DNA from 3 places in the Rahnella sp. CFA14(1/10) genome. Region 2 is predicted to be linked to each of the others. Evidence: predicted binding sites of a transcription regulator. Region 2 holds the regulator's gene; each other region holds the start of a gene.
The links. Region 2 encodes PurR, which represses purine synthesis genes. Its sites were predicted from a motif close to CANGCAAACGTTTGCNTG; they were not measured.
Positions count from the first base shown of each region.

Region 1: the regulator PurR is predicted to act here: its motif matches at 7,979-7,996, upstream of EVX52_RS01960 (L-serine ammonia-lyase).
Region 3: the regulator PurR is predicted to act here: its motif matches at 8,233-8,250, upstream of EVX52_RS09875 (amino acid aminotransferase).

Region 1 is NZ_SEWS01000001.1:393,259-404,316, reverse strand. Features, by position in the region: gene EVX52_RS01985 (PTS mannose transporter subunit IID) at 1-451, opposite strand, end outside; gene EVX52_RS01980 (PTS mannose/fructose/sorbose transporter subunit IIC) at 463-1,260, opposite strand; gene manX (PTS mannose transporter subunit IIAB) at 1,351-2,313, opposite strand; gene EVX52_RS01970 (TerC family protein) at 2,906-4,465, shown strand; gene EVX52_RS01965 (EAL domain-containing protein) at 4,541-6,133, opposite strand; gene EVX52_RS01960 (L-serine ammonia-lyase) at 6,587-7,951, opposite strand; gene EVX52_RS01955 (CoA pyrophosphatase) at 8,159-8,761, opposite strand; gene pabB (aminodeoxychorismate synthase component 1) at 8,758-10,137, opposite strand; gene EVX52_RS01945 (YoaH family protein) at 10,299-10,478, shown strand; gene purT (formate-dependent phosphoribosylglycinamide formyltransferase) at 10,569-11,058, opposite strand, start outside.
Region 2 is NZ_SEWS01000001.1:243,805-254,862, forward strand. Features, by position in the region: gene EVX52_RS01160 (FUSC family protein) at 1-1,076, shown strand, start outside; gene EVX52_RS01165 (aldo/keto reductase family oxidoreductase) at 1,082-1,978, opposite strand; gene EVX52_RS01170 (DUF1289 domain-containing protein) at 2,108-2,347, opposite strand; gene EVX52_RS01175 (alkene reductase) at 2,761-3,852, shown strand; gene gloA (lactoylglutathione lyase) at 4,017-4,424, shown strand; gene rnt (ribonuclease T) at 4,517-5,230, shown strand; gene EVX52_RS01190 (Grx4 family monothiol glutaredoxin) at 5,323-5,664, opposite strand; gene EVX52_RS01195 (C40 family peptidase) at 6,127-7,023, shown strand; gene EVX52_RS25730 (YnhF family membrane protein) at 7,189-7,308, opposite strand; gene purR (HTH-type transcriptional repressor PurR) at 7,613-8,638, shown strand; gene punR (DNA-binding transcriptional activator PunR) at 8,674-9,579, opposite strand; gene punC (purine nucleoside transporter PunC) at 9,716-10,933, shown strand.
Region 3 is NZ_SEWS01000004.1:187,803-198,860, forward strand. Features, by position in the region: gene ssuB (aliphatic sulfonates ABC transporter ATP-binding protein) at 1-345, shown strand, start outside; gene pepN (aminopeptidase N) at 445-3,060, opposite strand; gene pncB (nicotinate phosphoribosyltransferase) at 3,757-4,962, shown strand; gene asnS (asparagine--tRNA ligase) at 5,220-6,620, shown strand; gene ompC (porin OmpC) at 6,921-8,069, shown strand; gene EVX52_RS09875 (amino acid aminotransferase) at 8,314-9,504, shown strand; gene EVX52_RS09880 (MBL fold metallo-hydrolase) at 9,589-10,236, opposite strand; gene EVX52_RS09885 (YcbK family protein) at 10,288-10,839, opposite strand; gene ldtD (L,D-transpeptidase) at 11,019-11,058, opposite strand, start outside.

The sequences.
Region 1 (11,058 bases), 150 kb from region 2:
ACAGAACGAAGAACAGCAACGGACCCAGCAGACTGCCGGTCATGGCGATACCCGCCCCCAATGCAGCAAACACAGGACGCACAGTACCCCAGAAGATCGGGTCACCCACACCGGCCAGAGGCCCCATCAGACCGACTTTCAGGCCGTTGATGGCCGCGTCGTCGATAGGTGCACCATTGGCACGCTGTTCTTCCATCGCCAGCGTCACACCCAGAACCGGGGCAGCAACGTAAGGATGGGTATTGAAGAATTCCAGGTGGCGTTTGATAGCCGCTTTACGGTCATCGTTATTCTCAGGATACAGACGACGAATTGCAGGCACCATACAGAAGCAGAAGCCTAACGCCTGCATACGTTCGAAGTTCCATGACCCCTGGAAAAGGTTGGAGCGCATAAACACACCGCGAATATCGCTGGCCGTGAGTTTTTTAACTTCAGTTTTATCAACCATGTCCTTCACCCTTAATCCAATTCGTTATCGAGATCGTTAACACCCGGTGCCGCCGCCGCTTGCGCGGATTTGTTGTATTTCGGGCTCAACTGGATGTAAAGAACCGCCATCACCACACCAATCACACCCAGTGCAACCAGGTTGAAGTTGGTGAATGCAGCAGTCACGAAACCGAGGTAGAAGAATGGCATCAGATAGCCAGCACGCATCATGTTAATGACCATGGCATAACCTACCACGACGATCATACCACCGGCGATGTTCAGACCGTTGGTGACCACTTCAGGGATAGATGCCAGCAAGTCATGAACAATCGCAGTACCCACGGAAACAGCAACAATCACGGCAGGGATGGCGATACGCATTGCCTGCAGAACCAGTGCTGAAACGTGGATCCAGCTAATCGCGTTCAGATTCCCTTTTTCAGCCGCTTTATCCGCTGCGTGCTGGAAGGCGACGGTGATGGTACGAACGATGATGGTTAATACCTGGCCTGCAGCTGCCAGCGGGATCGCCAGTGCGATACCCGCGCCGACGGATTGTCCGCCTGCGATAACCAGAATGGTAGAAATGATAGAGGCGAGGGCGGCATCTGGCGCGACAGCAGCACCGATGTTCATCCAGCCAAGTGCGATCATTTCCAGAGTACCGCCGATGATGATCCCGGTTTTCACATCACCAAGAACAAAACCGATCAAGGTACAGGCGACTAACGGACGGTGAAACTGAAATTCATCCAGGATCGAACCCATCCCGGCAATACATGCAACAATAAATATCAGCACAATTTGTAGTGTGGTGATCTCCATTGCACTTCTCCTATGACCAAAGGACGCTGAGTATAAACAGGCACACCAGACAGATAACGTTGAGGGAATCTGCCAACAGCAATGCGCTTATTAATTCATTTTATTAATGAGATCCATCATCTTGAGGCGTGAGTCAGTAGAGACTTTGCGCACTTCAAGTTCGATACCTTTTTCATTCAGTTTCCTGAATGCTTCGATATCTTTTTCGTCGACAGACACGGCGTTATTCACCTGAGTTTTGCCCTGACGGAAGGCCATACCCCCGATATTTACGGAGGTAATGTTCACACCTCCTTCAACCAGACGTAAAACATCTGTCGGGTTAGTGAACAGCAACATAACGCGGTCACCCGCGTATTTTGGGTTATCCCAAACACGGATAGCTTTCGCAACATCGACAACGTGTGCGGTAACACCAGGAGGGGCAACCTGAGTGAGCAACGTTTTACGCACGGTATCGGCAGCCACTTCGTCGCTGACAACAATAATGCGGGTCACGTTGGTTTCTTTGGTCCAGCGGGTCGCGACCTGGCCATGGATCAAACGATCATCGATTCGGGCAAGGCCGATCTTCATATGATCGTTCGGGCCGGCAGGTTGCACCGGAGCGGCTGCTTTCGGCGCCGGAGCGGCGGCAGGGGCTTGAGCTGCAGGTTCCGGTGTTTTCAGCGCTTTTACGCCGATACGCCCCGTTTCCACTGCAATGGCGACCAGTTCTGCAAAAGAAGGGTTGTCATCGCGGGCCATGAAAGTCTCTGCCAGCATCGGGATGTTAACACCGGTGACAACTTCGTAATTTTCTTTATCGACAACAATACGGCTGGCGGCATTGAACGGGCTGCCACCCCAGGTGTCGACCAGGAAAAGGACGCCGTTGCTGGTGTCTAAACCGCCCAACTTTGCCGTGTACTTTTCGATCAGGGTTTCGGCGTTCTCGCCGGGAACGAAATCAATAAAGGCGACATTATCCTGTTCACCTAAAATCATTTCCGCTGTTTTCAGCAACTGCTCAGCCGCTGACCCGTGCGTGCCGATGATAATAGCAATACTCACTCGCTACCTCCTCTGTTAACTCTCGGAAAGAGTTATGCACATAAGTAATGGTGCTGATGATATCCGCCCGTTTTTATTCCTGAGGCGGACAGGGCATTCCCTGCTTCCTGACTTTCCTTAATTTCTGATAAGACTGCAAAACTGTAAAATGGCAGAACCTCATCGGGTTGTGCGACGTGATTTATTTTAGTGTGCGAAAAAATAATTTTTGTGACGACTGTCCGTTATTGAAAGACGTATTGTGAATACGGTTTCACATTGCACATTAAAACAGCATAGATGTTTCAAATTGATGCCGGAGGTAAAAAAACACTCTTTCTTCACATAATCATTCCTGATAGAGTGATTTTCCGAATAATTGAACAGGAGTACCGGGCCTCAGCCCACCCTATGGACTGTCACCGACGTCGCTATCCTTCGCTTTTTCACCTAATTTTTACTGGCAAATCTGCCCCGATGGGCCTGATTTCTGCCGCACTGAAACCGCTTTCATCTGCTTTTTATGCAGCCCATACCTCCGGACGGTCATCTGACAGCCTGGTGTATCGCGTTTTCGTGCGTCTTTTTTCTTTAACTCATTGCGGAGTCTGATATGGAATTTTTGATGGACCCTTCAATCTGGGTCGGTTTGCTGACGCTTGTCGTGCTGGAAATTGTTCTGGGCATCGATAACCTGGTTTTCATCGCGATTCTTGCCGATAAACTGCCGCCGAAGCAGCGTGATAAAGCCCGTATTATCGGCCTCTCGCTGGCATTGGTCATGCGTTTAGGTTTGCTGTCACTGATTTCCTGGATGGTGAAACTGACCACACCGCTGTTCAGTATTGCGCAATTTAGTTTCTCAGGCCGCGATCTGATCTTGTTAGTCGGGGGGATATTCCTGCTTTTCAAAGCCACTACCGAGCTGCATGAGCGGCTGGAAGGGCATGACGGGCAGGGCACACCGAACCGCGGCTACGCCAGTTTCTGGGCAGTAGTGGCGCAGATCGTGGTGCTCGACGCGGTATTCTCGCTGGACGCGGTGATCACTGCGGTGGGTATGGTGAATAATCTGGCCGTGATGATGACTGCGGTAGTGATCGCGATGGGCGTGATGCTGCTGGCGTCCAAATCACTGACTCGCTTCGTGAATAACCATCCGACCGTGGTGGTGCTATGTCTCAGCTTCCTGCTGATGATCGGCCTGAGTCTGATTGCTGAAGGCTTCGGATTCCATATTCCGAAAGGTTACCTGTACGCTGCAATTGGTTTCTCCATCCTGATTGAATTGTTCAACCAGATTGCGCGCCGTAACTTCCTGAAAAGCCAGTCCAGTCGCCCGATGCGTGAACGTACAGCGGAAGCCATTCAGCGACTGATGGGCGGAAAACGCCGGCATGAGCATGAAGATGAACCTGATGGCGATGTCGTGCCGGTCAGTGAAACCTTTGCTGAAGAAGAACGGCATATGATCACCGGCGTACTGACGCTGGCGTCACGTTCCCTGCGCAGTATCATGACGCCACGTACCGAAATTTCCTGGGTAGACTGCGAGAAGTCACCGGATGAAATCCGCAGTCAGCTTCTCGATACACCGCACAGTTTGTTTCCGATTTGCCGTTATTCGCTGGATGATGTGATCGGTGTGGTACGCGCGAAAGACCTGCTGGTGGCGCTGGAAAACGGTGAAAGCATTATTGCTTTTGCGGAAAGAACGCCGCCGATTGTGGTGCCGGAAACAATGGATGTCATCAAACTGCTGGCGGTTTTGCGCAAAGCCAGAGGGCTTCTGGTGATGGTCAGTAATGAATTTGGTGTAATTCAGGGGCTGGTGACGCCGCTGGACGTACTGGAGGCTATCGCAGGCGAATTCCCGGACGAAGATGAAACACCGGACGTCATGGCTGATGGTGATGCCTGGATTGCTAAAGGCGGAACGGATTTACACCTGTTGCAACAAATTCTGGACGTCAAAACGTTGGTGAATGCGGACGACGACTTTGCTTCTCTTGCCGGGCTGCTGCTGTCGAAATCAGGCCAGATGCCGGTTGTGGGGGAAGTGATTGAAATGGCATCACTGCACTTTGAAATCCTTGAAGTGTCGGAATACCGTATTGAACGGGTGCGTATCAGGCATCTGACATCCGACGAAAAATGGGATGAAGACCAGTAACGGGGATTTATTTCGGGATGTAAAACGGCGACTCAGGTCGCCGTTTTTTGCGTCGGATAAAACTGATTTTCTTCTTCAGGTCGGATCTGTCTTATCCTGCAATTCCATGTTCTGCCTTGATTTTTTATACCGTTCAAGCCAGATCGGGAACACATCAATAGGCATCGGGCGGGCAAAATAATAGCCCTGTAAGGAGTCAACCCTGCGCTCACGCAGATAATCCACCTGCTCACGGGTTTCCACACCTTCGGCAATCAGCTTCAAATTGAGGCGCTGCGCCAGCGTGATGATGGTATCCGTGACGGTTGCGTTAATCGCATCCGTGCCAATTGAAGCCGTAAAAGCCTGATCGATTTTCAGCACATCGGGATTAAGGGTTTTTAAATAGCTCAGTGAACTGTGGCCTGTCCCGAAATCATCAATGGCCAGCAGAATTCCCATTTCTTTTAATTGTGAAATTTCGGCAGCACGTAATTCCTGTAACCGTGTCCGCTCCGTCAGTTCCAGCATGAGAGAAACTGATGGCTGCGCCGGAAGCCACAGCTTTCGGATGTCATCAACAATTTCCATATTCGTGAAGTGCTGTGCTGCAACATTGATACTGACGTAAAAACCCGGCGTTGCAGGAAAGACTGACAAATTTTCAGCGACTGTCTTAATAAGATAGCGTGTCAGTGCAATGATTAAGCCGTGCTGTTCAGCCAGAGGGATAAATACGTCAGGCGATACCCATTCCTGACGGCGGTTCTTCCAGCGCATCAGCGTTTCCACCCCGATACAGCGGCCGTCCGTGCTGTTGATAATGGGCTGGCAATAGACTTTAAACTCGCGCTTGGAAATGCCGTGGCTGATCGGATAAGCCAGGCTGATGCGGCTGCCTGAGAACAGATAAACGGCTGTTGCTGTCAGCAGGCTTATCAGAACTGACAGCGGCAGATGTGAAAAGAGTTCCTTCCATGCCAGGGTGCTGGCTTGATCTCCATAAATAGAGACCGAAAAATCATATTTTCCCGAGCGGACACTCAGCAGAGGCGGTTGCGGCAAGGCGCTGGAACTGGCGATGGCCTTTTTGCCGTATTCGAGATTTCGCTGCCCGACGTTGAGGACTATGTGGCTGGCATAAGGCGGTTGGGGTTCCAGCAGGAAATTCGACAAGATGCCGATGTTATAGATAAACAGTTCGCCGTTAAGATTATCCGGTGCCGCCGGATGCCATAAAACCAGCGTCGGTGTATCGACACGGCTCCATTTCGACGCACGTAACTCAAGCTGGGTTTTGCCTTGTGCGAACGCAGGCAGGGTGTCGTTAAAATTCAGATCCAGCGAACCTACCAGGCTTGAACAAGTAATAATGCCGTTGCTGACGAGACTGATTGAACGCAATGTTTGCATCCGTGCAACGGTTTGTTGCAACAAGGGCTGCAGCACGTTACAGCTGAGCGTGGTATCGAAAGGCATTACTTTGCCGGCCGGAGATGCGGGCTCAAGCAATTTTTCCAGTTTTTCAACGGTGTGAAACGCTACCCGCTGCTGATCTTTGGCGATAACCTGAGCTTGTTCGTAGATACGAATGCCCAGCGTGAGAAGCAGCGTACATATTCCCATCGCACTGGCGAGCGCAATGCGATAGTAACGATATTTCGCAAGTCCGGTCTGGGAGAACAGCATCGTTCTAATCCTTTTATCCCGTGTTAAATGCAGGCTCAAAATTATTATTTTTAAAGGGTTACCGATGCGTAACAGCCATTTCGTTTTTATAGAGAGTCGCTGTAAATCGTCTGCCGCCCGGCCTGAGTTGCAGCAAACTCCGTATATTTCTCTGTTCAAATCAAAAAAATAGTGCAGGTGACAGTGTCACTTGGGTTTTTCCTGGCCATTTCCGACATTTAGCAGATGTAATAAGAAGAGGTTCGGACTGGGAAAAACAGGCGGAAATCAGCATGCCGTACCTGCAGGGTATAATGCAAGTCTCACTACCCTTTTTTATTGATAATACAACGGGTTGTTGTTAGCGAAGGTTTTATTGCTGCTGGCTACCCGCCAGGGGGTATTTCCTGTGGTAAGCAGGTCGAAAATTATACAACCCGAACATACCGCAGGAAAATCTCATTTTTGACCGAATCAGTCGCACTGAACCTTAATCGCCAGACCCCCGCGTGAGGTTTCCCGGTATTTGGAATTCATATCCTTACCGGTTTCATACATCGTCTCAATGACTTTATCCAGTGAAACTCTCGGCTCACTGGTACGGCGTAACGCCATTCTGGCAGCGTTAATGGCTTTTACTGACGCGATAGCATTGCGTTCTATGCAGGGCACCTGAACCTGACCGGCAACCGGGTCACAGGTTAATCCCAGATTATGTTCCATACCAATTTCGGCCGCGACACACACCTGTTCCGGGCTGCCGCCCAACAATTCCGTCAGGCCTGCCGCCGCCATTGAACAGGCTACCCCGACTTCACCCTGACAGCCGACTTCTGCGCCTGAAATCGATGCGTTCATTTTATACAAGATACCGATAGCGCCGGAAGTCAGGAAATAGCGCAGATAAATGTCCGGACTGACCGACTGAATGAACTGGTCATAATACGCCAGCACCGCAGGCACAATGCCGCATGCGCCATTGGTTGGTGCCGTCACGACACGTCCGCCTGCCGCGTTTTCTTCGTTAACCGCGAGGGCAAACATATTCACCCAGTCGATCACGTTCATCGGATCACTGGAGAGTTTATCGTTAGACACCAGCATCCGGCGCAGGGCAGAAGCCCGACGCGGTACCCGCAGCGGGCCGGGCAGAACGCCTTCGGTGTTCAGGCCGCGATCAATACAGGCCTGCATGGTGTGCCAGATTTTCTCAAAATACTGCTCAATGTCCTGCTTACTGTGCTGCGCCAGCTCATTCTTCATCATCAGACCGGATAATGACAATCCGGTTTCTTTACATTTTGCCAGCATTTCACTGGCCGAATTAAAGCTGTAGGGCACGGTCACTTCATCCAGCACCGGCTGACCGAAATGCTCGTCATCCACGATAAAGCCGCCGCCGACTGAGTAATAGGTCTTGCTGTAAATCATTTTGTCGCCAGCAAAAGCGTGAATCTGCATGGCGTTTTCATGGCGTGGCAAATTCTCCCCGCGGAACACCATACCGGTATCGCGTGGGAAATCGACTTCATGGTGGGTTCCGCCCAGCGGCAGGCGCTCTCGTTGCTCAACGTCGCGGATAAAATGGGGAATGCCGTCGATGTCGACGGTATCTGGCTGGTTACCCGCCAGACCTAAAATAATGGCGATATCAGTGTGGTGGCCTTTACCGGTGAGTGACAAAGAACCAAAAACGTCCACGGCGACACGCGTAACGGCAGGCATCATGCCCTTTTCCAGCAGATCATCAGCGAACTGTTTCCCTGCTTTCATCGGGCCCAAAGTGTGGGAACTGGAAGGGCCAATCCCGACCTTGAACATGTCGAAAACGCTAATCACGTCGAATACTCCTGTAATAGATTGCGGCAGGGAACGGGATCCCTGGCTTCCATAAATGAAAAAACATCAGAGACTGTCTTTATGGACGGGTCTCTTATTCCTATGGATAGACTTATAGTTTAAAAGGGCTGAGAGGCAAAAGTTTCATTTTTCGCATGAAATAAACTTATTTGATGCAAAAGTGTGATCGAAATGTAATCAGCGGGCTCAGGCTTCAACCTGCCGGGCCAACTGACGAATGATTCCCGCTGTCAGTCCCCAGACAAATTGCTGCTGATACCAGGATAGATACACCCGGTGATGAATGCCTCGGCGGTGAATATCCAGAGGGTAATAACGTGTCAGATCAAACGCTTCCCGCAACGGCATTTCAAACAATTCGGCAACTTCATCTTCAGCCGGATGTAGCGGAACATCCACAGGCAGCAGTCCGATAACCGGTGTGACCTGGAAACCGCTGCTGCTGTCCTGCGGTGATAATGTTCCTAATACATAAACCTGTTCAGGCGGGATCGCGACCTCTTCATGTGCTTCACGTAATGCGGTCGCAATAATGGATGCATCGGTCGCATCTGCTGCACCCCCCGGAAACGCTACCTGACCAGGGTGTTTACGCAACTGATCGGCGCGGCGCGTCAGTAAAAGGGTGGGTTCCGGACGGCAGATAATCGGTATCAACACAGCAGCATGGCGGGTTCCGCGCAAGGCTGCAGCGGGCCTGCGCGGCGGCTGCAACTGAAAACGCAGAATGAAATCTTCCACAGCAGGTGAAAACGTCGGTAAGGGCGTGTGTTGTGCCTGCAGCGTCACGGCTGTATGTCTCCTAATTCGGGCAGAATACGGGCGATTTTATCAAAAGTTTCCTGATATTCCGCCTGTTCCTGACTGTCTGCGACGATCCCGCCGCCCGCCCAGCAGTAAATTTTACCCTGCGCGGTGAGCAGCGTGCGGATGGTAATGTTGCTGTCCATCGTGCCGCAGCAGCTCAGATACGCAATGCTGCCGCAATAGCCGTTGCGCCGTTGTGGTTCAAGTTCCTCAATGATTTCCATGGCGCGTACTTTGGGTGCACCGGTAATCGAGCCGCCGGGGAAACAGGCACGCAGCAAGGCGCTGGCGTGACAGGTTTCCGGCAAACGTGCGGTGACAGTGCTGACCAGATGGTGTACGGCGGGGAAGGGCTCGACTACGAACAGTTCCGGGACCCTTACACTGCCGGGTATCGCCACGCGACCAATATCATTACGCAGCAAATCGACAATCATCAGGTTTTCGGCGCGATCCTTTTCCGATGCGGCCAGCCGTTCTGCCTGCCGTGCATCCTCAGTCGGATCTGCGCAGCGGGGCATAGTACCTTTAATTGGCCGGGTCTGGATCTGCCCGTCTTTAAGCCAGATAAAACGCTCAGGTGAAAGGCAAAGAACGGCATTTTCCGCGAGACGCAGAAATGCGGAGAAAGGGGCACGGTTAGCCTGACTGAGGCGCAGGAAAGCCTGCCATTCGTCGCCACTGTATTCTGTTGAAAACCGTTGCGCCAGGTTAATCTGGTAGCAATCACCGCTGTGAATATATTCCTGAATCTTACGGAATTTTTCACCGTATTCCTCACGGCACATATTCGCCCGCCATGGCGCATGTAAACGGAAAAATGCCCGGGGAGCAGCGGGGCGCTGATACTCTGTCAGCCAACCTAAACGTTCAGAAATGTCACCGTGACAAATCAGCGTCAGACGCTGTAAATGGTGATCAGCAATCAGGGCCCAGTTATAAATCCCCACCGCCATATCCGGCAGGTTAATATCCCGCGCAGCCGTTTCCGGCAGTGTTTCTATACGACGTCCCAGATCATAACCAAACAGGCCCAGTGCACCGCCCAGAAAAGGAAAATCTGCGGTACGTTCTGCCTGTAAACCGGCTACCGTCAGTTGCTCTTCCAGTAATGCAAACGGATCTTCTTCCCGCGTTTCGGTCATGCCGTTGTGCTCAATCTGTGTTATCGCGCCACGTGTGGTGAGCGTGATCAGCGGATCGGCGACCAGAATATCGAAACGATTATGCTGATGCTGTGCCGAACCGGAATGCAGCAACATGGCCCATGGCAAAACTGAAAGCGGCGCAAACCCTTCGGTTAATGCGTCGGGCTGATAGGGTAGTGAATGGAAAACAACGGGCTGAGCGGATTGCATGACGGATACGGGTTTCTCTGGCGCAATGACGTATTTTCTCGGATCCTAACACAGATCGGCCTGCCTGAAAGCAGCGCAGGCGATTTGCGTTAATAAGGCGTATACTGTGCAACCCCGCACTGCGCGGGCTTTCATTATCACCCGTACAACAGGACACTCCCATGCTGACAGGTATGCCTTCATTATCACATCATGAACAAGAACAGGCCGCCGATCGTATCCGCCAGTTAATGGAAACCGGTATGAGCAGCGGCGAAGCCATTGCGACCGTAGCAGAAGAAATTCGCGAAACGCATAAAGGCGACCGTGTGACCGTCATTTTTGATGACGAAGACGAATAAGTACTGAGCCGGGGGAGCTTCTTTCCCGCAAAGAAAAACCGGACCCTTTTCAGGCGTCCGGTTTTTTTTCATCTCAGCGTCGGAAATGGCTTAGCCTTTAACGACTACCGCAGCCGCAGCCTGTTTGGCCTGTTCCACGGCGTCCTCAACGTTGTCCGCAATTGCCAGCGCCACACCCAGACGACGCTTGCCGCTGATTTCCGGCTTACCGAACAGACGGATCTGGTTGTAACCGGTCAGTGCATTTTCCAGGCCGGTAAACGTCACGTTGCTGCTGGTCAGTTCCGGCAGAATAACGGCAGAAGCGGAAGGGCCGAACTGGCGGATATGGCCCACCGGCAGGCCGAGGAATGCGCGCACATGCAGGGCGAACTCTGACAAATCCTGAGAAATCAGCGTCACCATACCGGTGTCGTGCGGACGGGGGGATACTTCGCTGAAGATCACATCATCGCCACATACAAACAGTTCAACGCCAAACAGACCTTTACCGCCCAGCGCTTTTACGACTTTCTCGGCGATATCCCTGGCGCGTTGCAATGCCAGATCTGTCATCTGCTGCGGCTGCCAGGATTCGCGG
Region 2 (11,058 bases):
TGTATCTTCGCAGCGAACGTTGGTTACAGCGGGTGGAACATGCCAACGTGGCAGAAGCCGAAACACTACAGACACCGAAAATCAGCCGCCTTGCCCAACACACCGATACCCTCGAAGCTGCGTATAACGGGCTGCGGACGTTTTTGTGTATTGTGACCGGTTGCGCATTCTGGATGACGACACAATGGGATGCCGGTGCCGGTGCGGTGGCGCTGACTGCCGTCAGCTGCGTACTTTATTCCTCTACGGCCTCACCGATCAGCAGCGTCACTCTGTTAATAAAATCACTGGGATTATTGTTTGCTGGCTGTTTCCTGCTGAAGTTCGGGCTGATGGTACAAATCGACAATTTTTGGGTGTTCTGCGCCTTCTTCCTGCCGATGTTGGTGACGATGCAGATGATGAAACTTCAATACAAACAATATGCAGGTTTATGGGGGCAGATGATTGTATTTATGGGATCATTTTTAGCGGTTACAAACCCGCCGGAGTATGACTATCAGTCCTTTATGAATGACGGCGTGGCAAAAATTGCCGGTGTCATGCTGGCAGGGATTGCCTTCCAGGTGTTAAGGCCAAGCTCTGATAAGCGTAAAAGCCGCCGCATTATTCGCGCCCTGCGTCGTGATTTTATGGATCAGCTTAGCCGCAGACCCTCGCTGAGCCATTTTCAGTTCGAATCCCTGATTTATCACCGGATGAACCAGCTCAATCAAAGTAAAGATCACATCTCGCGAACCTGGTTATTACGCTGGGGTGTGGTGCTGCTCAATTGCAGCCACATTGTCTGGCAGTTGCGCGAATGGGAAACCCGTTCAGATCCCCTGTCTGCGGTACGGGACGTGTGTATTCATTGTCTGAAAGGGGTTATGACAGAGCGCGGCGTCAGCCATGAAAATCTTGACGCCACACTGGCTGAACTCATGCGGATGAGCAATTCACTGGCGCACCATCCGGAACCTGCGGCGCGTGAACTGGCGGGCGTGATCTGGCGTTTATACTGCTCGCTTTCACAATTACAACAGGCCATCTCAACAGAAGACGGCCCGGCGGTCAGTACCACAAAACCCGCGTAAAGGCGTTAAGGAACATCAAATCCTAATGCTGCTTTACGAATACGGAACCATTGCTGACGGGTCATTTCCAGAGACAATGACTTCAGCGCTGACTGAACACGCTCAATTTTACCCGAGCCGATGATCGGCAGCGGCTGAGACGGCAGGCGCATGACCCAGGCGTAAACCACCTGTTCAATGGTGTCTGCACCCATTTCATTCGCAACAGCCTGAAGTTCCTCACGCAGCGGCTGGAATTGCGTCTCGCTAAACAAACGCCCGCCCCCCAGACAGGACCAGGCCATCGGTCTGATACGCAACTGCTGGCAAAGATCCAACGTGCCGTCAAGGATGGCCGGCTGATGGATTGGGGAAATTTCTATCTGATTAGTCACCAGCGAAAAGGGCAGACGCGACTGCAACAGGCTGAACTGCGCCGGGGTGAAGTTAGACACACCGAAATGTTTTACTTTGCCGCTTTTGTGCAACTGCGTAAACGCTCCGGCGACTTCATCCGCATCCATCAGCGGATCCGGACGGTGGATCAGTAATAAATCCAGATAATCGGTACGCAGATTGCGCAATGATTTCTCCGCCTGCCCCACGATGTACTGCGTATCCGTAATGTAATGGCCAATTTTGTTGTCGGGGTCTGCCGTGGTGGCGATACCGCATTTACTGACCAGTTGCATTTGTTCCCGCAAAGAGGGTTTAAGGCGCAATGCCTCACCGAATGCCGCTTCGCACTGATAGCCGCCATAAATGTCTGCATGATCGGCCGTTGTAATGCCCATCTCAATGTGCTGTTCCATGAACGCCAGAACCTGCTGCGGCGTCATGTTCCATTCCATCAGTCGCCAGTAACCACAAATCAGCGTGGAGAATACCGGCCCTTGCGGAGAAATCGGGGTACGTGCTTGCATTATAAATCCCTTATGTTTTTGATTTTCGACCCACAGAATACACAACGCCTGTGGCGCTGTATTGATGCGATGCGCAAGAATAGTAAAGAAGCGGACCGCCGTCACGACAACGGTAAAAGACAGGTGAAATCAGAACAACTCTGGTTGCTCCGGTGAGGATTCGTCCGGTTGTTTTCCTGTGCGTTGCTGGCGCAGCAGGCGTTGCTGACATAACCGCAGCACATGGCGTTTTTCTGCGTCAGTCATTTTCATCCAGCCGAAACGCTCCTCGCGGCTGCGCAGACAGCCGCGGCAATATCCGCGTTCATCCGCCTGACAAATGCCACGGCATGGACTGGGGATGTCAAAAAATTCGAGTTGCTGAGCCACATGCCCTCCGCAAATAACGGTGAATATTTATTCAAGACGCTTTCCTGCTATCCCGCAAGTTGATTTGCGCCTCAATGTTTCATCCTTCAAATATCTGCAACACAGACCTGTTACCCTTCCTTTCGCCATTTTCACCTGTCGGAAAATGGCCCTACTGTTTCGCAAGCCTTCACCAAGAAAACAGATGTTTGCCCTCACCTCAGCCGGCACCCGCCGGCTCTTTTTCAATTTTTTCTGTCCGTTAAGTATGGATGCAAAGCTGAAATCAGACTGTGTTTCGCGAAAAAGCACCGTGCGCGTAGTCACAGGCAGGTCAGATGCGATAGAAAGGTGGCATTAAGAAAAGGTCGTCTGACGTGAATATAATCCCTGAACGTCTTACCGATCAGCCCATTAACTTCGGAGTTACTTAAATGACCAAGCTTTTCACCCCTATTGTTGTCGGTAAAAACACGCTACCTAACCGTGTTTTTATGGCTCCGCTTACCCGTCTGCGCAGCATCGAACCCGGTGACATCCCGACACCGCTCATGGGCGAATATTATGCACAGCGCCACAGTTCTGGCCTGATCATTACTGAAGCCACTCAGGTTTCATTCCAGGCGAAAGGGTATGCCGGTGCACCGGGCCTGCACACGCCGGAACAAGTTGCTGCATGGAAAAAAATCGTGGACGGCGTTCATCATAAAGACGGACGCATTGCGGTTCAGCTGTGGCATACCGGACGCATTTCACATAACAGCGTTCAGCCCGACAACCAGACACCCGTTGCGCCTTCCGCCGTCAATCCGAACACCCGCACCAGCTTGCGTGATGAACAGGGGCACGCCATCCGTGTCGATTGTCCGACACCGCGTGCCTTAGCGCTCACCGAAATTCCGGGGATCGTGAACGATTTTCGTCATGCCGCCGCCTGCTCCGCTGAAGCCGGTTTCGATTACATCGAACTGCATGCCGCGCACGGCTATCTGCTGCACCAGTTCATGTCTCCGGCATCAAACCTGCGTGAAGATGAATACGGCGGCAGCATTGAAAACCGTACCCGTCTGACGCTGGAAGTCGTGGATGCTGCCATTGACGCTATCGGCGCTGATCGTGTGGGCATACGCATTTCACCTATGGGACCCTTCAACGGGCTGGATAATGGCGAAGACCAGGAACAGGCTGCGATTTATCTGCTCGATGAACTGAACAAACGCAAACTGGCGTACCTGCATATTTCCGAACCGGACTGGGCGGGCGGCAAACCTTACAGCACAGAATTCCGTGCAGTGATCCGTGCGCATTATCAGGGCGTGATTGTCGGTGCTGGTGCTTACACCGCAGAGAAAGGCGAAGAGCTGATCGAAAAAGGTTATATCGATGCCGTGGCATTTGGCCGCAGCTATATTGCAAACCCTGATCTGGTTGAGCGACTGAAATCTCACGCGCCGCTTAACGAACCCAAACCGGAAACCTTTTATGGCGGCGGTGCTCAGGGTTACACCGATTATCCGACACTGTAATAATTAAAAAAGAGTCATTGACTCCTTGCAGCAGAAGTGGCCCTCCTTCTGCTGTTTTTTTTGGGGTCAGTCATTCAACAATCGGTTGCCCTTTTACAGACAAAGTGGCTGCTATCAGTTAGTCTTGACCCGTTAATTCTCATCCTGCAAATAAAGAGGAACCTATGCGTTTACTCCACACCATGCTTCGCGTTGGCGATCTGCAACGTGCTATCAGCTTCTATACCGATGTTTTAGGTATGCGTTTGCTGCGTACCAGCGAAAACACTGAATATAAATATTCTCTGGCTTTCGTCGGTTACACCGAAGAAAGTGAAGGTGCAGTGATCGAACTGACCTATAACTGGGGCGTCGACAGCTACGACATCGGCACCGCTTACGGTCATATCGCATTGGGCGTTGATAACGTTGCGCAAACATGTGATGACATCCGTAATGCGGGTGGGAAAGTGACCCGTGAAGCGGGCCCGGTCAAAGGCGGCTCCACTATTATCGCGTTTGTTGAAGATCCGGACGGTTACAAAATCGAACTGATCGAATCCAGACACGCAGGACAGGGGCTGGGTAATTAAATTTCCCCGACCACCGACTGGGGCGCAATCGCGCCCTTTTTTATTGCCTAATTTTTGCCACAACCCTGCAAGCGGCGGCAAAATTTGTCATAATGCGCGCTGAATTCGATGAAGATAAGAAACTAATGGCCGAGAATAGTGACATTAACGCCCTGAGAGGCCGTTTTCGTGGTTTTTATCCCGTGGTTATCGATGTAGAAACCGCCGGATTTAATGCCAGAACCGATGCGCTGCTGGAAATTGCAGCGATCACGCTGAAGATGGATCAGGACGGCTGGCTGCAAAGCGATGAGACCGTGCATTTCCACGTCGAGCCTTTTGAAGGTGCGATACTGGTGCCGGAAGCGCTGGCATTTAACGGTATCGATCCGACCAATCCGTTACGCGGCGCAGTCAGTGAATATGAAGCTCTGCATGAGATTTTCAAAGTCATCCGCAAAGGAATGAAAGAGCAGAACTGTAACCGTGCGATCATTGTGGCGCACAACGCGAATTTTGATCACAGTTTCCTCATGGCAGCGGCCGAACGTGCCGGGCTGAAACGTAATCCGTTCCACCCTTTTGCTACGTTTGATACTGCCGCGCTAAGCGGGCTGGTACTCGGGCAAACGGTGCTGGCAAAAGCCTGTATCAGTGCGGGTATCGATTTTGACAGCAGCCAGGCACATTCTGCGTTGTATGATACCGAGCGCACGGCCGAGTTGTTCTGCGAACTGGTAAACCGATGGAAACGCCTTGGCGGCTGGCCTCTGGTGCTTTCAGACGAACAAGCCGAAGACGAAACGGCGTCTGAAGAAAATCAGTAATGACGACTTTCCGGCGGACTGAAAACAAAAAAGAGCGACATCATGTCGCTCTTCATATTTTCCGGTCGAAAAGCCGGTGATCTTCCGTAGTATTACTCTTCAGAAGATTTGTATTTCTCAGCAGTTTCTTTGATCAACTGCTGCAGCTCGCCGCGCTGGAACATCTCAACCACGATGTCGCAGCCGCCAACCAGTTCGCCGTCCACCCACAATTGTGGGAACGTTGGCCAGTTAGCAAACTTTGGCATCTCAGCACGGATGTCCGGGTTCTGCAGGATATCCACGTAAGCAAAACGTTCGCCACAGGCAGAAAGCGCCTGAACAGCCTGAGCAGAGAAACCGCAGCTTGGCAGTTTTGGCGAACCTTTCATGTACAGCAGAATCGGGTTTTCAGAAACTTGCTTCTGAATCTTTTCAATAGTTGGAGTAGTCATTTCTTGCTTCCTCAAGCCGGTACAGGCTGTCACGATCATTGCTCTTCACGCGCAGCACAAAGAGACGGTGTACAATCACAATACCTTCTATTGTAACGACGGCAGCCATCAGATAAAAACGCCATTTTTTGTGGGGTCTTTCTCAGTGCTGACAATTTATTTAACCATTTTTAGCGGGTGCGCTCAGGCTCACATATTTAAACATTCATCGGGAATAACATTTCCGGCGTTCATCAATCCGATCAAATTTGCAGAATTCCACTGATTAACTCAAATATTAACATCATGAAAAACGGTCATTTTTTTGACTAAAAATGGCGGTTATTTCGACATAAAAAAAGCTATTAACTTTTTCTCACAATATGATCTAGAATCGAGGCAATTCGTGCTTTTTTGTCGGGTTCTTTTAGGCAATACTCTGACATCCCTGATGTTTAACCTACCACTCATGGTAACGAAGCTATGCGCTTACTGTTCACGCTTTTTGTGCTGCTCTTTACCCAGCTGTTTTTAAATATGGCACATGCGTCGCCACAGACTCGTGTCTCTGCCGATCAGCGTAAAAGTCATGTTAATCAGGCTGCGCCGGAAGAACGACGAAAGCGAAAAACGGTTGCTGCGAAAAACAGTAAAAAAACGAAAACCGCGCCCGTCACAGAACAAAAAACTCAGGATAAGAATTCGAAGAAGAAAGTGAAAAGCACCGAACTGGTTAAACGAAAGACCACGACGGAGAGAAGCGCCAAAACGCGGGCCGAAAGTAAAAAAGAAAAGACACTCAAGACCACGCGGGCCGAGAGCAAAACAGAGAGACATAGCAAAACCCGTGCCCTCGCGAAAAACAGCACGGAAAAGGCCGGTAAAAAAGAAGCCTATGGCCGGCACCGTAAAGGTAAGAAATTCGAAGAAGACAGCAAACCGATTACGCTAAGTGCAACACATAAAAAACGCTATCAGCATGCTCAGCAAACGGCCATGACCAAACTGATGCACCAGGTAGGAAAACCGTATCGCTGGGGCGGAACCTCGCCGAATACCGGTTTTGATTGCAGCGGCTTAGTTTATTATGCTTACAAAGATTTGATCCGTATAAAAATGCCACGTACAGCGAATGAAATGTATCACCTGCGCGATGCCGCTCCGGTCAAACGCGGCGAACTTGAAAGCGGTGATCTGGTGTTCTTCAGAATCAATAACCGCGGCGCGGCAGACCATGTTGGGGTTTACGTTGGCAACGGCAAGTTTATTCAGTCTCCAAGAACGGGCGAAGACATTAAAATTACTTCTCTTGGCGATGATTACTGGCAAGACCACTATGTAGGCGCACGTCGGGTAATGACCCCTAAAACGATCCGATAATAAACAATTCGTTAAGTCTGAAGGTTCGCTAATCAGCCATTGAATAGCATTTAACGAAGCGTTTCTGCAGGGAAGAACATCGGCGGTAACGGTCACTGCGTAACATTGAAAAGGGCGACGCCTGTGACAGGCGTCGCCCTTTTTTATGGCGGATCACTTATTGAATCAGTTCATTATTGCAGTGAAGCTGAAAGCGATAATCATAAGCAAAGCGCATACCGTGGTGATCAACGATAATTTCAGGTTGCTGTCCATCAAACCCCCTTTCGGATCAAATTGTGGCATTTCTTAATACCACACTCATTGTGTGCCAACGCATTTTCTCATAATTAACCTTTAAAATCTTGTGTTGAATGACAATGCGTTCCTGAGAATTTTGCTTCCACTTTCCTGCATTATAAGAGAAAATTGTCGGTTAACACGTCTGTGTGCCGGTCGATTTCACCCGAGAGCATTTCGCGCCTCATTCTGAAGAATCCACCCAATGATTTCACTGCCCTTTGAGAAGCCAGCAGTTAAATCCTCGCAGGCAAACGATTAACATAATGCTAACGTGCTGAAGCACGTGAGTTCAGGAGTCATTGTTTACATGGCAACGATTAAAGATGTCGCAAAGCGCGCTGGCGTTTCCACTACAACCGTGTCGCACGTCATCAATAAAACACGTTTCGTCGCCGAAGAAACCAAAGAAGCGGTTCTCCTTGCAATCAAAGAGTTACATTACTCTCCGAGTGCTGTAGCCCGCAGTCTGAAGGTCAATAACACTAAAACCATCGGCCTGCTGGCCACCTCAAGCGAAGCGCCCTATTTTGCCGAAGTGATTGAAGCCGTGGAAAACAGCTGCTTCTCCAAAGGCTATACGCTGATTTTGTGTAACTCGCATAATAACCTGGAGAAACAACAGGCCTACCTGCAAATGCTGGCGCAAAAACGCGTCGACGGCTTGCTGGTGATGTGCGCGGAATACCCTGATGAATTGCTCAATATGCTCGAAGAGTACCGCTCGATTCCCATGGTGGTCATGGACTGGGGTGAAGCACGCAAGAACTTTACCGACAGCATTATCGATAACGCTTTCGAAGGTGGTTACATGGCCGGTCGTTATCTGATTGAACGCGGTCATCGTGATATTGGCGTGATCCCCGGGCAACTGGCGCGTAATACCGGCGGCGGCCGCTTCCAGGGTTTTGTGAAAGCACTGACTGAAGCCAATATTCCTCTTCGTGACGAATGGGTAGTTCAGGGTGATTTCGAACCAGAGTCTGGCTACCAGGCAATGCATAAGATTCTGATGCAGAAGCATCGTCCGACTGCCGTATTTTGCGGCGGCGATGTGATGGCAATGGGTGCAATTTGTGCCGCAGACGAACTCGGCCTTCGCGTTCCTCAGGATATTTCCGTGATCGGGTACGACAATGTGCGTAACGCCCGTTACTTCTCCCCGGCGCTGACAACCGTGCATCAGCCGAAAGAACGTCTGGGTGAAATGGCCTTTACGATGTTACTGGACAGAATTGTCAGTAAGCGTGAAGAGTCCCAGACCATCGAAGTGCATCCGAAACTGGTCGAGCGCCGTTCAGTCGCCGACGGCCCGTACCGCGATTACCGTCGTTAACAAATAACAAACGCCTGCCTGTGCAGGCGTTTGTTCTAATCGCGCAGCCATTCCTGATTCATGGTGTCTGTATCGCCCATGTATTCCAACAGCCAGCTCAGTGAAGGTGAAGGATTGCTTTGATCCCACGTCAGGCAGCACGGGCTGTCAGGGAATATATTCTCCAGTGCCAGCACCTGTAATTTTCCCTGTTCAATCCACGGCATGACCCGGTGAACCGGCATCATACCCACGCATAAACCCTCAGTCAGGCATTCCAGCGCACAGGTCCAGTCCGGCACGACCAGACGCCGCTGGTTATCGAGCGTCCAGGTATCACGCTTAGGCAATGTCCGGGAAGTATCTTCCAGGCACAATGCCGGATAAGGTCGCAGTTGATCATCGTTCAGCGCACCGGATAGCTGCGCCAGCGGATGTTGCGGGCTGACGACACAATGCCAGTCCATAAATCCCATATCACGAAAACTGAAGCGCCCGCCAACCGGTATCGCGCGCGTAGCGCCGATCGCCACGTCTGCACGCCCGTCGACCAACGCATCCCAGACACCGTTAAACACTTCCGAGTGAATAATGAGTTCGGTATCCGCAAAATGGCGATAAAAATCGAGCACCAGACGCCGTGTCCGTGCGGGTTTGACAATCCGGTCGACCGCCACACGTAATTCGCCGCGCCAGCCGTTCGCCACCTGTTGACACTGCCGGCGGGTGGCTATCATTTTTTTTGTCATAACCCGTGCTTCATCGACAAAAACCTTTCCCGCTGGCGTCAGCACTACGTCACGATGTCGACGTTCAAACAACGGCACGGCCAGCCATTGTTCAAGCTGGCGGACGGTGTAACTGATGGCAGAAGGCACACGGTGTAAGTCCTGCGCAGCTGCACTAAAACTGCCGGTTCTTGCGACAGCATCAACCACTTCGAGAGCGTATTCTGACCACATAATCCAGCCTTCAATTTTTTTGATAGCAGAGTGCAAATATTAACGTTTCACAAGCCTGTTATCAAAGCGTTAAACTCCGCCCCCGGTATGAAATCTGCGTCACATCATCTGCAATAAATAAATTAACGAGACAATAATGAAACCCTCCTTTGGATTTATGCTCTATCTTGCGGGTCTGAGCATGCTGGGCTTTTTAGCCACCGATATGTATCTGCCTGCATTCAGTGCCATGCAAACCAGTCTGATGACCAGCCCCGGGATGATCAGCGCAAGTCTGAGCATTTTTCTCGGTGGATTTGCTGTTGGTCAGTTGCTGTGGGGGCCACTGTCGGACAGAATCGGCCGTAAACCGGTATTGCTTCTTGGTCTGATACTTTTTGCGTTCGGCTGTCTGGGTGTTATCTGGGTTGAGAATGTACGCGCTCTTCTGGCCCTGCGTTTCTTACAGGCCATAGGCGTGTGTGCTGCCGCAGTCACCTGGCAGGCTATCGTTGTTGACCGTTTTTCTGCCGATGTGGCAAAAAAAACTTTTGCCAGCATTATGCCGTTAGTGGCGCTTTCTCCGGCTCTTGCACCGTTGCTGGGTGCCTGGGTGCTCAATCATTTTGACTGGGAAGCTATTTTTGCCCTGCTGACCGTCGTTGCCATCGCTTTAGTGCTGACGACGCTGACTCTGCATGAAAACAAACCGGCAAAAGACGCAAAGGCAGATAAAACCGGCTTTACGACTTTATTGAAATCGCCTGTTTACAGCGGGAATGTCATGATTTATGCCGCCTGTTCAGCGGGTTTCTTTGCGTGGCTGACGGGCTCACCGTTTATCCTGAGCGATATGGGCTATTCACCCGGTGCCATCGGGCTGAGCTATGTTCCGCAGACTATCGCTTTCCTGCTCGGTGGTTTTGGTTGCCGTGTTCTGATCAACAGGCTGGACGGCAATAAAATTCTGCCATGGTTACTGACTGGTTACGGCATCAGTATGGTGGCCTTGTTCTGTGTGGCTATGTTCACAGATGCCGGGCTGACAAGTTTGCTGATCCCTTTCTGTCTGATGGCTTTAGTGAATGGTGCAACCTATCCAATTGTTGTCGCAAATGCATTAATGCCATTTCCTGCTAATACAGGTAAGGCGGCAGCGTTGCAGAATACCTTGCAGCTTGGGCTTTGCTTCCTTGCCAGCATGCTGGTTTCCGCATTTATTGTGCACCCGCTCATGGCGACAGTCACGATCATGCTGTCTACACTATTGTTGGTAGTTTTGGGCCGCTGGCTCTCTTTACAGCATAAAAATGTACGAGACGATGAGCAGCCACCGGAGCAGGAAACTCAGACTCTGCACGCAAATCAACAGTGATAATACCCTAATGTAACAGTCACTTAGCGGGCATTTTCATTGATTACGATTTACTATTGAGAATGCCTGCCAGCGAGCCTATACTCAACAAAACCAAATAAAATAGCATTTTTACAAAACTTTTA
Region 3 (11,058 bases), on a different contig from region 2:
GCACTTATCCATCGTCCCCGGCTGTTATTGCTGGATGAACCGCTGGGTGCACTGGATGCGCTAACGCGCATCGAAATGCAAAGCCTGATTGAACGCTTATGGCAGCAACATGATTTCACCGTGCTGCTGGTGACGCACGATGTCAGCGAAGCCGTGACCGTTGCTGACCGCGTGATCCTTATCGATCAGGGGCAGATTGGCATGGATTTAACGGTTGATTTACCGCGTCCGCGCCGTAAAGGTTCTGCACGACTGGCAGAACTGGAGGCCGAAGTGCTGGAACGCGTACTGACGCCACAGACTGCGCAAAATATGGCTCAGGAAGCGAAACGCGCGCAGAACTGATTTCAGCTTTCAGTGGATCTAAAACGAAAAAAGGGCGATGTTTCCATCGCCCTTTTGCTTTGCTGCTGTTTATTCTGACAGGCTTGCCATAACAGGCAATTACGCCTCTAGCGCTTTGGTGATTTTTTCGAATAAATCACCGGACAGATTTTCCAGCCCTTTCAGTTGTTCAAGTGCCTGACGCATCAGCGCCTGACGGTGCTGATCGTAACGCTTCAGACGGATCAACGGCTCAATCATACGCGCCGCCACCTGCGGGTTACGGGTATTAAGATCGGTGAGCATTTCAGTCAGGAACTGATAGCCACTGCCGTCTGTGGCGTGAAATGCACGAGGATTCGCCGAGGCAAACGCACCGATTAATGAACGAACCCGGTTCGGATTGCCCATGCTGAATGAACGGTGGTTAAGCAGTGAACGGACTTTCTCCAGTACATCGGCTGCCGGGCTGGTCGCCTGCTGGATAAACCATTTATCCATGACCAGACCGTCGTGATGCCAGCGCTCATCGTAAGCCGCCATCAGTGATTCACGGCAAGGCAACTGTGCGGAAACTGCCGCAGACATCGCCGCCAGCGAATCTGTCATGTTATCAGCCTGCTCAAACTGAGTTTTAATCAGTTGGTCAGCCAGTGCCACATCGGCAAAGGCCAGATAATGCAGACAGGTATTGCGCAGCGAACGCTTACCGATATCTTCATGCACCACGCGGTACGCAGGCAGACGGTTAGCGTTGTAAACCGCCAGGAATTCATCCGCCATTTCGGTGGCCAGACAACGGGTGATGGCATCGTGAACGGCGCTGATCGCTTGCGGATCGATAATGTCGAACAGTTCAGCGATTTCATTTTCAGACGGCAGGGTCAGGATCTGCGCCGCCAGCGCCGGATCGATATTCTCATCCAGCAATACCGCACGGAACGCATCCGCGACATGCAGCGGCAGAGACAATGGCTGCTTCTGCTGGTGACGCGCCACGTTCAATTTGATGTAGGTTGCCAGCAGGCTTTGTGCAGCGTCCCATCGCGCAAAATCGTTACGCGCATATTTCATCAGGAAAGTCAGCTGATGATCGCCCCATTTGTAATCAAGCTTCACCGGCGCAGAGAATTCACGCAGTAAAGAAGGCACCGGCGGGTATGCCACGTCGTCAAAGATGAACGTTTGCTCCGCTTCAGTGACATTCAGCACGTTACTGACCGTCTGACCGTTTTGCTTGAGCGCAATGACATTGCCCTGCGGGTCATACAATTCAATATCCAGCGGAATATGCAGAGGCAGTTTTTCACTCTGATCAGGCGTTGCCGGGGTTTTCTGGCTGACTGTCAGGGTGTACTGCTGTTTTTCCACGTCATAATCGTCACGCACGGTCAGTACGGGTGTACCGGACTGGCTGTACCAGCGGCGGAACAGAGAAAGATCAACGTTTGAGGCATCTTCCATCGCCTGCACAAAATCGTCACAGGTTGCCGCGCTGCCATCATGACGCTCAAAATACAGCTGCATCCCGGCCTGGAATTTCTCTTCGCCCAGCAGGGTGTGAAGCATACGGATAACTTCTGAACCTTTCTCATACACCGTCAGGGTGTAGAAGTTGTTCATTTCGATAACTTTTTCCGGACGAATCGGGTGAGCCATCGGGCTGGCATCTTCGGAGAATTGTGCGCCACGCATTACGCGGACGTTGTCAATACGGTTAACCGAGCGCGATCCCAGGTCGGAACTGAATTCCTGATCACGGAATACGGTCAGGCCTTCTTTCAGGCTCAGCTGGAACCAGTCGCGGCAGGTGACGCGGTTGCCGGTCCAGTTATGGAAATATTCGTGGCCGATCACTGCTTCGATACCGAGGTAATCTTTGTCGGTCGCGGTTTCCGCTTTCGCCAGCACGTATTTGGAGTTAAAGACGTTCAGTCCTTTGTTTTCCATCGCGCCCATGTTGAAGAAATCAACGGCGACAATCATAAAGATGTCGAGATCGTATTCGAGATTGAAACGGGTTTCGTCCCATTTCATGGATTGCTTGAGGGATTCCATGGCCCAGTCCGCACGATCCAGATTACCGCGATCGACAAACAGTTCCAGTGCCACATCGCGGCCGGAGCGGGTTTTGAAGGAATCGCGCAAAACATCAAAATCACCGGCTACCAGCGCGAACAGGTAACAAGGTTTCGGGAACGGATCCTGCCATTTGATCCAGTGTTTACCGCCTTCCAGCTCCCCCTGTTCAATACGGTTGCCGTTGGACAACAGATACGGATAACGGGCTTTATCCGCCACAATGCGGGTGGTAAAACGCGCGAGAACATCCGGGCGATCCAGATAATAAGTAATGTGGCGGAAACCTTCGGCTTCACATTGCGTACAAAGTGCTTCGCCGGAAAGATATAATCCTTCGAGTGCGGTGTTTTTCGCCGGATGAATTTCGTTAACAATCGCCAGTTCAAAGGCTTCCGGCAGGCCGGTGATTTCCAGCGCGCCTTCTTTGAGCTGATATTTCGGCCAGTCCTGACCGTTAATTTTCAGGCTGACAAGCGTCAGATCTTCGCCGTTGAGCACCAGCGGAGCCCCTTCTGCGCCCTGTCGTTTAATCTGACTGATGGCGGTCACAAGGGTCTTCTGTGCATCAAGCTCGAAATTAAGGTCAATGTCCGTGATGGTATAGTCCGGTGCACGATAATCGTGGCGGAATTTGGCTTGTGGCAGTTGAGTCATAAAAAACCTTTTGACGTTTCTGTTGTTAAGAGTGATGACGATATAAGTTGATGAAGCAGGTTCTGTCAGCCAGCAAATGGCTGCACAGCGCACCGGACGACCTTCATACTTTTTTATCTTTAAACTCTAACACAGGCATCGGGAAATCCCAGATTGTTGCCAGTTTGTGAGTGCGTATGCGCACCTTTCAACCAAAACACAGAAATTTCTCTAAAACTGTGGTTTTGGCACATCCCGCAGAGACACAACTGTCATGCACATTTTTCGTATAGCTTCATTATATTCAGCATGCCGATCGTCATGCTGATCCCCGGTATTTTCTGGTCTAAAACCCGCGATACCTATCCGGAAAACCTCCGGCCGTTTACTATCGTGAACAAACGTAGCAAAAAACTCATAAGAAAAACGGGGTTTAATCGCCCCGGTTTTTTCTTTCTTAATGTCAGGTTGATTAAATTTCTGTAATCAATTTGTGCTTTTTTTAAGCCGGGGAATCACCAGATTGCCCATATTACCTATGGTTAAGCACATTTAAGCCTCGACCAGTCCCTGACAATTATGATGTGATGAGGGTTCTTTGACGGGATAATACGGTATACTTCACAGACTTTGCTGTTTTATCCCGAACGTTTTTTTTACGGAACGGTTGTTTGTGTTCAAACACTCAGTTTCTGACGAGGATGCTGTAAACGCGCTATGACTTCATACGCCTCCCCGATTTTGACTTCGCTGTTAGATACCGATGCCTACAAGCTTCATATGCAGCAAGCAGTCTACCATCGCTACCACAATATCAGCGTCGTGGCCGAGTTCCGTTGTCGTGGTGATGAACTGCTGGGCGAATACGCCAGCGAGATCCGCCAGCAAATTCAGATGATGAGTCAGCTGGCGCTGACGGACGACGAGTTCACCTACCTTTCAGGGCTGCCTTTCTTCACGCAGGATTACCTGAACTGGCTGAAAATCTTCCGCTACAATCCTGAACATGTCATGGTTTCCGATCGCAACGGACATTTACATGTGCGCATCGAGGGCCCGTGGCGTGAAGTGATCATGTGGGAAGTGCCGCTGCTCGCGGTCATCAGTGAGGTCGTCCATCGCCAGCGCTCACCACACGTAACGGCGCAAATGGCGGTGGATCAGTTGCGTAAAAACCTCGCCAGTTTTAAACAACAGGCTGCCGATATTGATCTCCGCGCGTTCCGTCTGATGGATTTTGGCACGCGTCGACGTTTTTCCGGTGACGTTCAGGAAGCCATCGTCAGCACGCTGAAAAATGAATTCCCTTATCTGGTCGGCACCAGTAACTACGATTTAGCACATAAATTGCAGCTGACACCGGTCGGCACACAAGCCCATGAATGGTTCCAGGCGCATCAGCAAATCAGCCCGGTGCTGGCTAACAGCCAGCGTGCGGCGTTGCAGGCCTGGCTGGATGAATATCCGGATCAACTGGGAGTTGCCCTCACCGACTGCATAACGATGGATGCTTTCCTGCGTGATTTCGGCAGCAAATTCGCTCATGCCTACCAGGGGCTGCGCCATGATTCCGGGGATCCGTTTGAATGGGGCGAAAAAGCGATAGCGCATTATCAGTCTCTGGATATCGACCCGATGACCAAAACGCTGGTGTTCTCCGACAATCTTGATCTGGACAAAGCGTTACATCTGTATCGCCATTTCCATCAACGGGTGAATCTGATATTCGGAATTGGTACGCGCCTGACATGTAATATTCCGGACGTGAAGCCGCTGAATATTGTCATTAAGCTGGTGCAGTGCAATGGCAAACCTGTCGCGAAACTTTCGGACAGCCCGGGCAAAACAATGTGTCAGGATAAAGCTTTTGTTCAGGCCCTGCGTAAAGCTTTCGATCTGCCGCTGGTGAAAAAAGCTTCCTGACTCTCCCTAAAGTGCCGGAAATGCATCCGGCGCTTTATTCGGATTTCTTTCCTTTATATAGTTGCGATCTAATTCTGCTCGGCTTTTATTCACCCTCTCAATATTTGCCCCCGTTCCCTGCATTTGCGCCACAATTCTTGGCCGCTGACGACGATTTCTGCTTGTGTCCTGAGAAAGCCTAAGTAACATAGCAAAATCCCTATTTACAGGGTGTCCAATATTTCTTAGCCAACATATATAAAGAAAGAGAGAAATCTATGAGCGTTGTGCCTGTAGTCGACGTACTGCAAGGCCGTGCTGCGGTTGACAGTGAAGTCACCGTACGCGGTTGGGTACGTACCCGGAGAGATTCTAAAGCTGGTATCTCATTCGTCGCCGTTTATGACGGCTCCTGCTTTAATCCTTTACAGGCCGTCATCAATAATTCTCTGCCCAATTATCAGGAAGATGTATTACGTCTGACGACGGGTTGTTCAGTAGAAGTGACCGGTACTGTTGTCGCCTCACCTGGCGAAGGCCAGAGTTTTGAGCTGCAGGCAACTGCCGTCAAAGTTGTTGGCTGGGTGGATGACCCTGATACATATCCGATGGCGGCAAAACGCCACAGCATCGAATACCTGCGTGAAGTGGCTCACCTTCGCCCGCGCACCAACCTGATCGGTGCTGTTGCCCGTGTGCGCAACACCCTCTCCCAGGCCATTCACCGTTTCTATCATGAAAACGGTTATTTCTGGGTATCCACACCGCTGATCACGGCCTCCGATACCGAAGGTGCAGGTGAGATGTTCCGCGTATCCACCCTGGACTTGCAAAACCTGCCGCGTACCGACAAAGGCGAAATTGACTTCAGCGAAGATTTCTTCGGCAAAGAAGCATTCCTGACGGTGTCCGGCCAGCTGAACGGCGAAACTTATGCCTGTGCGCTGTCAAAAGTTTATACCTTCGGTCCGACTTTCCGTGCAGAAAACTCTAACACCAGCCGTCACCTTGCGGAATTCTGGATGGTAGAACCGGAAGTCGCATTTGCCACGTTGGATGACATCGCAGCACTGGCCGAAAATATGCTTAAATATGTTTTCAAAGCCGTTTTAGACGAACGTGCAGATGATATGGCCTTTTTCGCTGACCGTGTAGACAAAGATGCTGTTGCGCGCCTGGAGCGATTTGTAACATCCGATTTCGCCCAGGTGGACTATACCGACGCAGTAGAAATATTAATGAATTGTGGTCAGAAATTCGAAAACCCGGTTTCATGGGGCGTCGATCTTTCTTCTGAGCATGAACGTTATCTTGCAGAACAGCATTTCAAAGCGCCGGTAGTGGTTAAAAACTATCCGAAAGATATTAAAGCTTTTTATATGCGTATGAATGAAGATGGTAAAACCGTCGCAGCAATGGATGTTCTGGCTCCGGGCATCGGCGAGATTATTGGTGGCTCTCAGCGTGAAGAACGTCTGGATGTTCTGGACGCCCGTATGGCTGAAATGGGACTGAATAAAGAAGATTACTGGTGGTATCGCGATCTTCGTCGCTACGGTACTGTTCCGCATTCAGGTTTCGGCCTCGGGTTTGAACGTTTAGTCGCCTATGTGACCGGTGTTCAAAACGTGCGTGACGTGATCCCGTTCCCGCGTACCCCACGTAATGCAACCTTCTAATTAATTAAAATATTTTTAATTAACAGAATAGTTACAAAACTAAGGCCAGCTTTGCTGGCCTTAGTCATTTTCAAAGATAGATCCCTGTCACAAAGTTCCGTAAAATACACATTTTGAAATACATTTTTTCCAACTGAAACATATTTAGTAATTTAGTAGCATTTTCGCTATGGATTAAGCTCACCACGGATGGAATAGTGCGTTCAGACACAGGAGACACCAAACTTTCGCGAATAGTTCCGTAAAGAATTATTTAAGGCAGTGGCAGGTGTCCAAATAAAACCAATGAGGGTAATAATAATGATGAAGCGCAATATTCTTGCAGTGGTAATCCCTGCTCTGTTAGTTGCTGGTGCAGCTAATGCAGCTGAGATCTATAACAAAGACGGCAACAAACTGGATCTGTACGGTAAAGTTGACGCCCGTCACACCTTCTCTGACAATGCTGGCGACGATGGCGACCAGACCTATGTCCGTTTCGGCTTCAAAGGCGAAACTCAAATTACTGACCAACTGACCGGTTACGGCCAGTGGGAATACAACGTTCAGGCTAACCACGCAGAAAGCGCTGGCGACGAAGGTAACAAAACGCGTCTGGGCTTCGCAGGTCTGAAATTCGGTGATGCAGGTTCTTTCGACTACGGTCGTAACTACGGCGTAATCTACGACGTAATGTCCTACACCGACCAATTGCCAATCTATGGCGATGACACTATGTACCAGAACAACGACAACTTCATGATTGGTCGTGGTAATGGCATGGCAACTTACCGTAACAGCAACTTCTTCGGTCTGGTTGACGGCCTGAGCTTCGCAGTACAGTACCAGGGCAAAAACCAAAACGATCGTGATGGCCATGACTTTGCTGCTGATGGTACCGACTTGGGTGTTCCAGGAAGTGCAACTAAAGACCAGAATGGTGACGGTTGGGGTTCTTCGGTAGCTTATGCTATCGGCAACTCTGGCGTTAGCGTAAGTGGTGCTTACTTCTCATCTAACCGTACTAACTCTCAGAAACTTGATGGTAACGGTGACAAAGCTTCCGCATATGCATTGGGCGCGAAATATGACGCTAACAACCTGTACCTGGCAGCATTCTACGGTGAATCCGAGAACACCACCATCTATGGCGGAGACTTCAACCAAGTTGCTAACAAAACTCAAAACTTTGAAGTTGTAGCGCAATACCAGTTTGATTTCGGCCTGCGTCCTTCCATTGCTTACCTGCAGTCCAAAGGTAAAGATCTTAATGCGTTGGGTACTGGCTTTGCAGGCGGTGATGCTGACTTGGTTAAATACGTAGAAGTTGGTACTTACTACTACTTCAACAAAAACATGTCTACCTATGTTGACTACAAAATCAACCTGTTGGACGACAACAGCTATACCCGTACCGCTGGTGTTTCTACCGATGATGTTGTGGGTGTTGGTCTGCAATACCAGTTCTAATATCGCTTAACGATGAGCCCCTGCGGGCTCATCGAAGTGGATATCAAGGCAGAGCTTCGGCTCTGCCTTTTGCATTTGTGTATGTTTGAAAATATCGTTTTTCCACCCTCGCCCATAAATTATTTTAATCTCCCACGCCTTCTCACAACTCTGCTTTCTTTTTGCCGCAAACGGTTGGCAAACGGGGGCGCTGGCGTTACCCTGAAGCCCTCTTTCGTCATATCAGGCTATGGAATTTTCCGACATGTTTGAAAAAATCACTGCAGCACCTGCTGATCCTATTCTGGGTCTTACCGATCTTTTCCGCGCTGACGATCGCTCAGATAAAATAAATCTGGGGATTGGTGTTTATAAAGACGAAACAGGTAAAACGCCGGTTCTGGCCAGCGTGAAGAAAGCCGAACAATTTCTGTTGGAAAATGAATCTACTAAAACCTATCTGAGTATTGACGGGTTGCCTGATTTTGCACATTGCACACAGGAACTGCTGTTTGGCCAGGACAGCGCGATTATTGCTGATAAACGGGCACGTACCGCACAGACTCCGGGCGGCACTGGCGCTCTGCGTATCGCAGCAGATTTCATCGCTACGCAAACCAGCGCCAGGCGCGTGTGGGTAAGCAATCCAAGCTGGCCGAACCATAAAGGCGTGTTCTCTGCTTCAGGTCTGGAAGTCATGGAATACCACTACTATGATGCCGTCAATCACAGCCTTGATTTCGATGGCATGCTGAAAAGTCTGAGCGAAGCTAAAGCAGGCGACGTGGTACTGTTCCACGGTTGCTGCCACAACCCAACCGGTATCGATCCTACTCAGGAACAATGGGCACAACTGGCAGAATTGTCTGTGAGCAACGGCTGGTTACCGTTGTTCGATTTCGCTTATCAGGGCTTTGCAAAAGGTCTGGAAGAGGATGCGGCCGGTCTGCGTCTGTTCGTGGAAACACACAAGGAATTACTGGTCGCCAGCTCTTATTCGAAAAACTTCGGGTTATACAATGAACGCGTGGGTGCTTGTACATTAGTTGCGGCCGATGAAGAAACCGCCGATCGCGCCTTCAGTCAAATGAAATCGGTTATCCGTGCTAACTACTCCAACCCACCGTCACACGGTGCTGCGGTGGTAGCCACGATTTTGGGTAACGAAGCTTTGCGCACACTGTGGGAGCAGGAGCTGAGCGATATGCGTCTGCGTATTCATCGTATGCGTCAGCTGTTCGTCAGTACCTTGCAGGAAAAAGGCGCTCAGCAAGATTTCAGCTTTATTATCAATCAGAACGGGATGTTCTCTTTCAGCGGCCTGACCAAAGAGCAGGTATTGCGGTTACGCGATGAGTTCGGCGTGTATGCAGTCAACTCTGGCCGTATTAACGTTGCTGGCATTACACTCGAAAACATGGCACCGCTGTGTGAAGCCATCGTCGCGGTACTCTAAAAGATAAGTGGTGTTGCTCAATTAAAAAAGCCCGTCAGGTGGACTGACGGGCTTTTTGTTTTTGCTGATAAACAGCAAACGTCATCACCAGACCGGCATTTCATCCTGCAGGAACGGATTGGTTCTACGCTCATAACCAAAATCCGACATCGGGCCATGGCCGGGAATAAATACCATGTCATCGCCGAGCGGCAATAATTTCGTTTTGATGGAATGAATAAGCGCCTGATGGTCACCACGCGGGAAATCACTGCGGCCTACGCCACCTTTAAATATCACATCACCGGAAACGGCAATTCGCGCTTTATCATTGATGAAGACAATATGCCCCGGCGTATGGCCCGGGCAATGGAGTACGGATAAGATTTCCTCGCCGACATTCACTGAATCCCCTTCTTCCAGCCAGGTATCTGGCGTCAACGGATCACAATGGTCGAGGCCAAACATCTGGCTTTGGGTGGGCAGCGCATCAAGCAAGAATTGATCTTCTTTCTGAGGACCGATAACCGGTACCTGATAGTGAGCAGCAAGCTCTGCCGCTGCTCCTACGTGATCAAGATGACCGTGAGTCAGCAAAATTTGCGTAACCAATACACCTTTGGCAGAAACTTCCTGGATGATCCTTGCGGCTTCACCGCCCGGATCGACAATAGCAGCCTGATTGGTTTTAACACACCAAATCAGTGAACAGTTTTGGCTGAACGCCGTGACGGTAATTAAATGGATTTTCATAGAGCTCCACAAAATGGCCTGCACATTCCGGCAGGCCATTAATAACACACATCACCAGGTCCGCGCAGGGCCGGTATCGATGTGCACAAAGTTACTTCGTGGATAATATCCTACACCACCCATCCGCATTTTTAATGCGGCTTTGCGGATATTGCTCAGTTCGATGCCCTGGATGTGGAAATCCATTGCCTGCCCGAGGGTGTGATAACTGTGCTTCGCTACCCCGCTTCCTGGCTCACGCATGCTGTTGTTTGTCGCCAGTGAGCGGTAACCCGAAATCAGCTGGACCGGTTTATTGGTTCCGCCGAGCATCACCTGCAAACGATAGAGATGATCGAACAACGCGGGATCGATCGATTTTACCTTTTCCGCACGATAGTCTCTGAACAGATGATTCAACCGGGCCAACTCATCCTTGTTGTAACGCTTTCCATCAAAAAACTCGGTTTTGAGGGTTTCGCCGGTATTTATATTGTTAACCACTAAAATACGCGGACGAGGTGTGGAAAGAGTGGCGAATGCACGACCTGGAAGTAATGCAATCCCCATAGCGGCACTGCCTAATGCCAGCCATTTACGGCGATGTGTGTCGATTTCATTCATGAACAGTTTACTATCCGGTAAGAGAGTCAAAAAAAAGCTCTGATCTGAGCCGTTTTGAACCTTAACTGCCAATTTTCTGCGAGTCAAGGGGACCCATATAAGCAAAACGAGCGTGCCAGTGGCTCACGCTCGTCCGATGGCCAAATACTCTGACCCTTATCAGATTAGATTTACTGCATTTATTGAAGCAAAATTTCTGCCTGAGGCAGGATTTGTGCG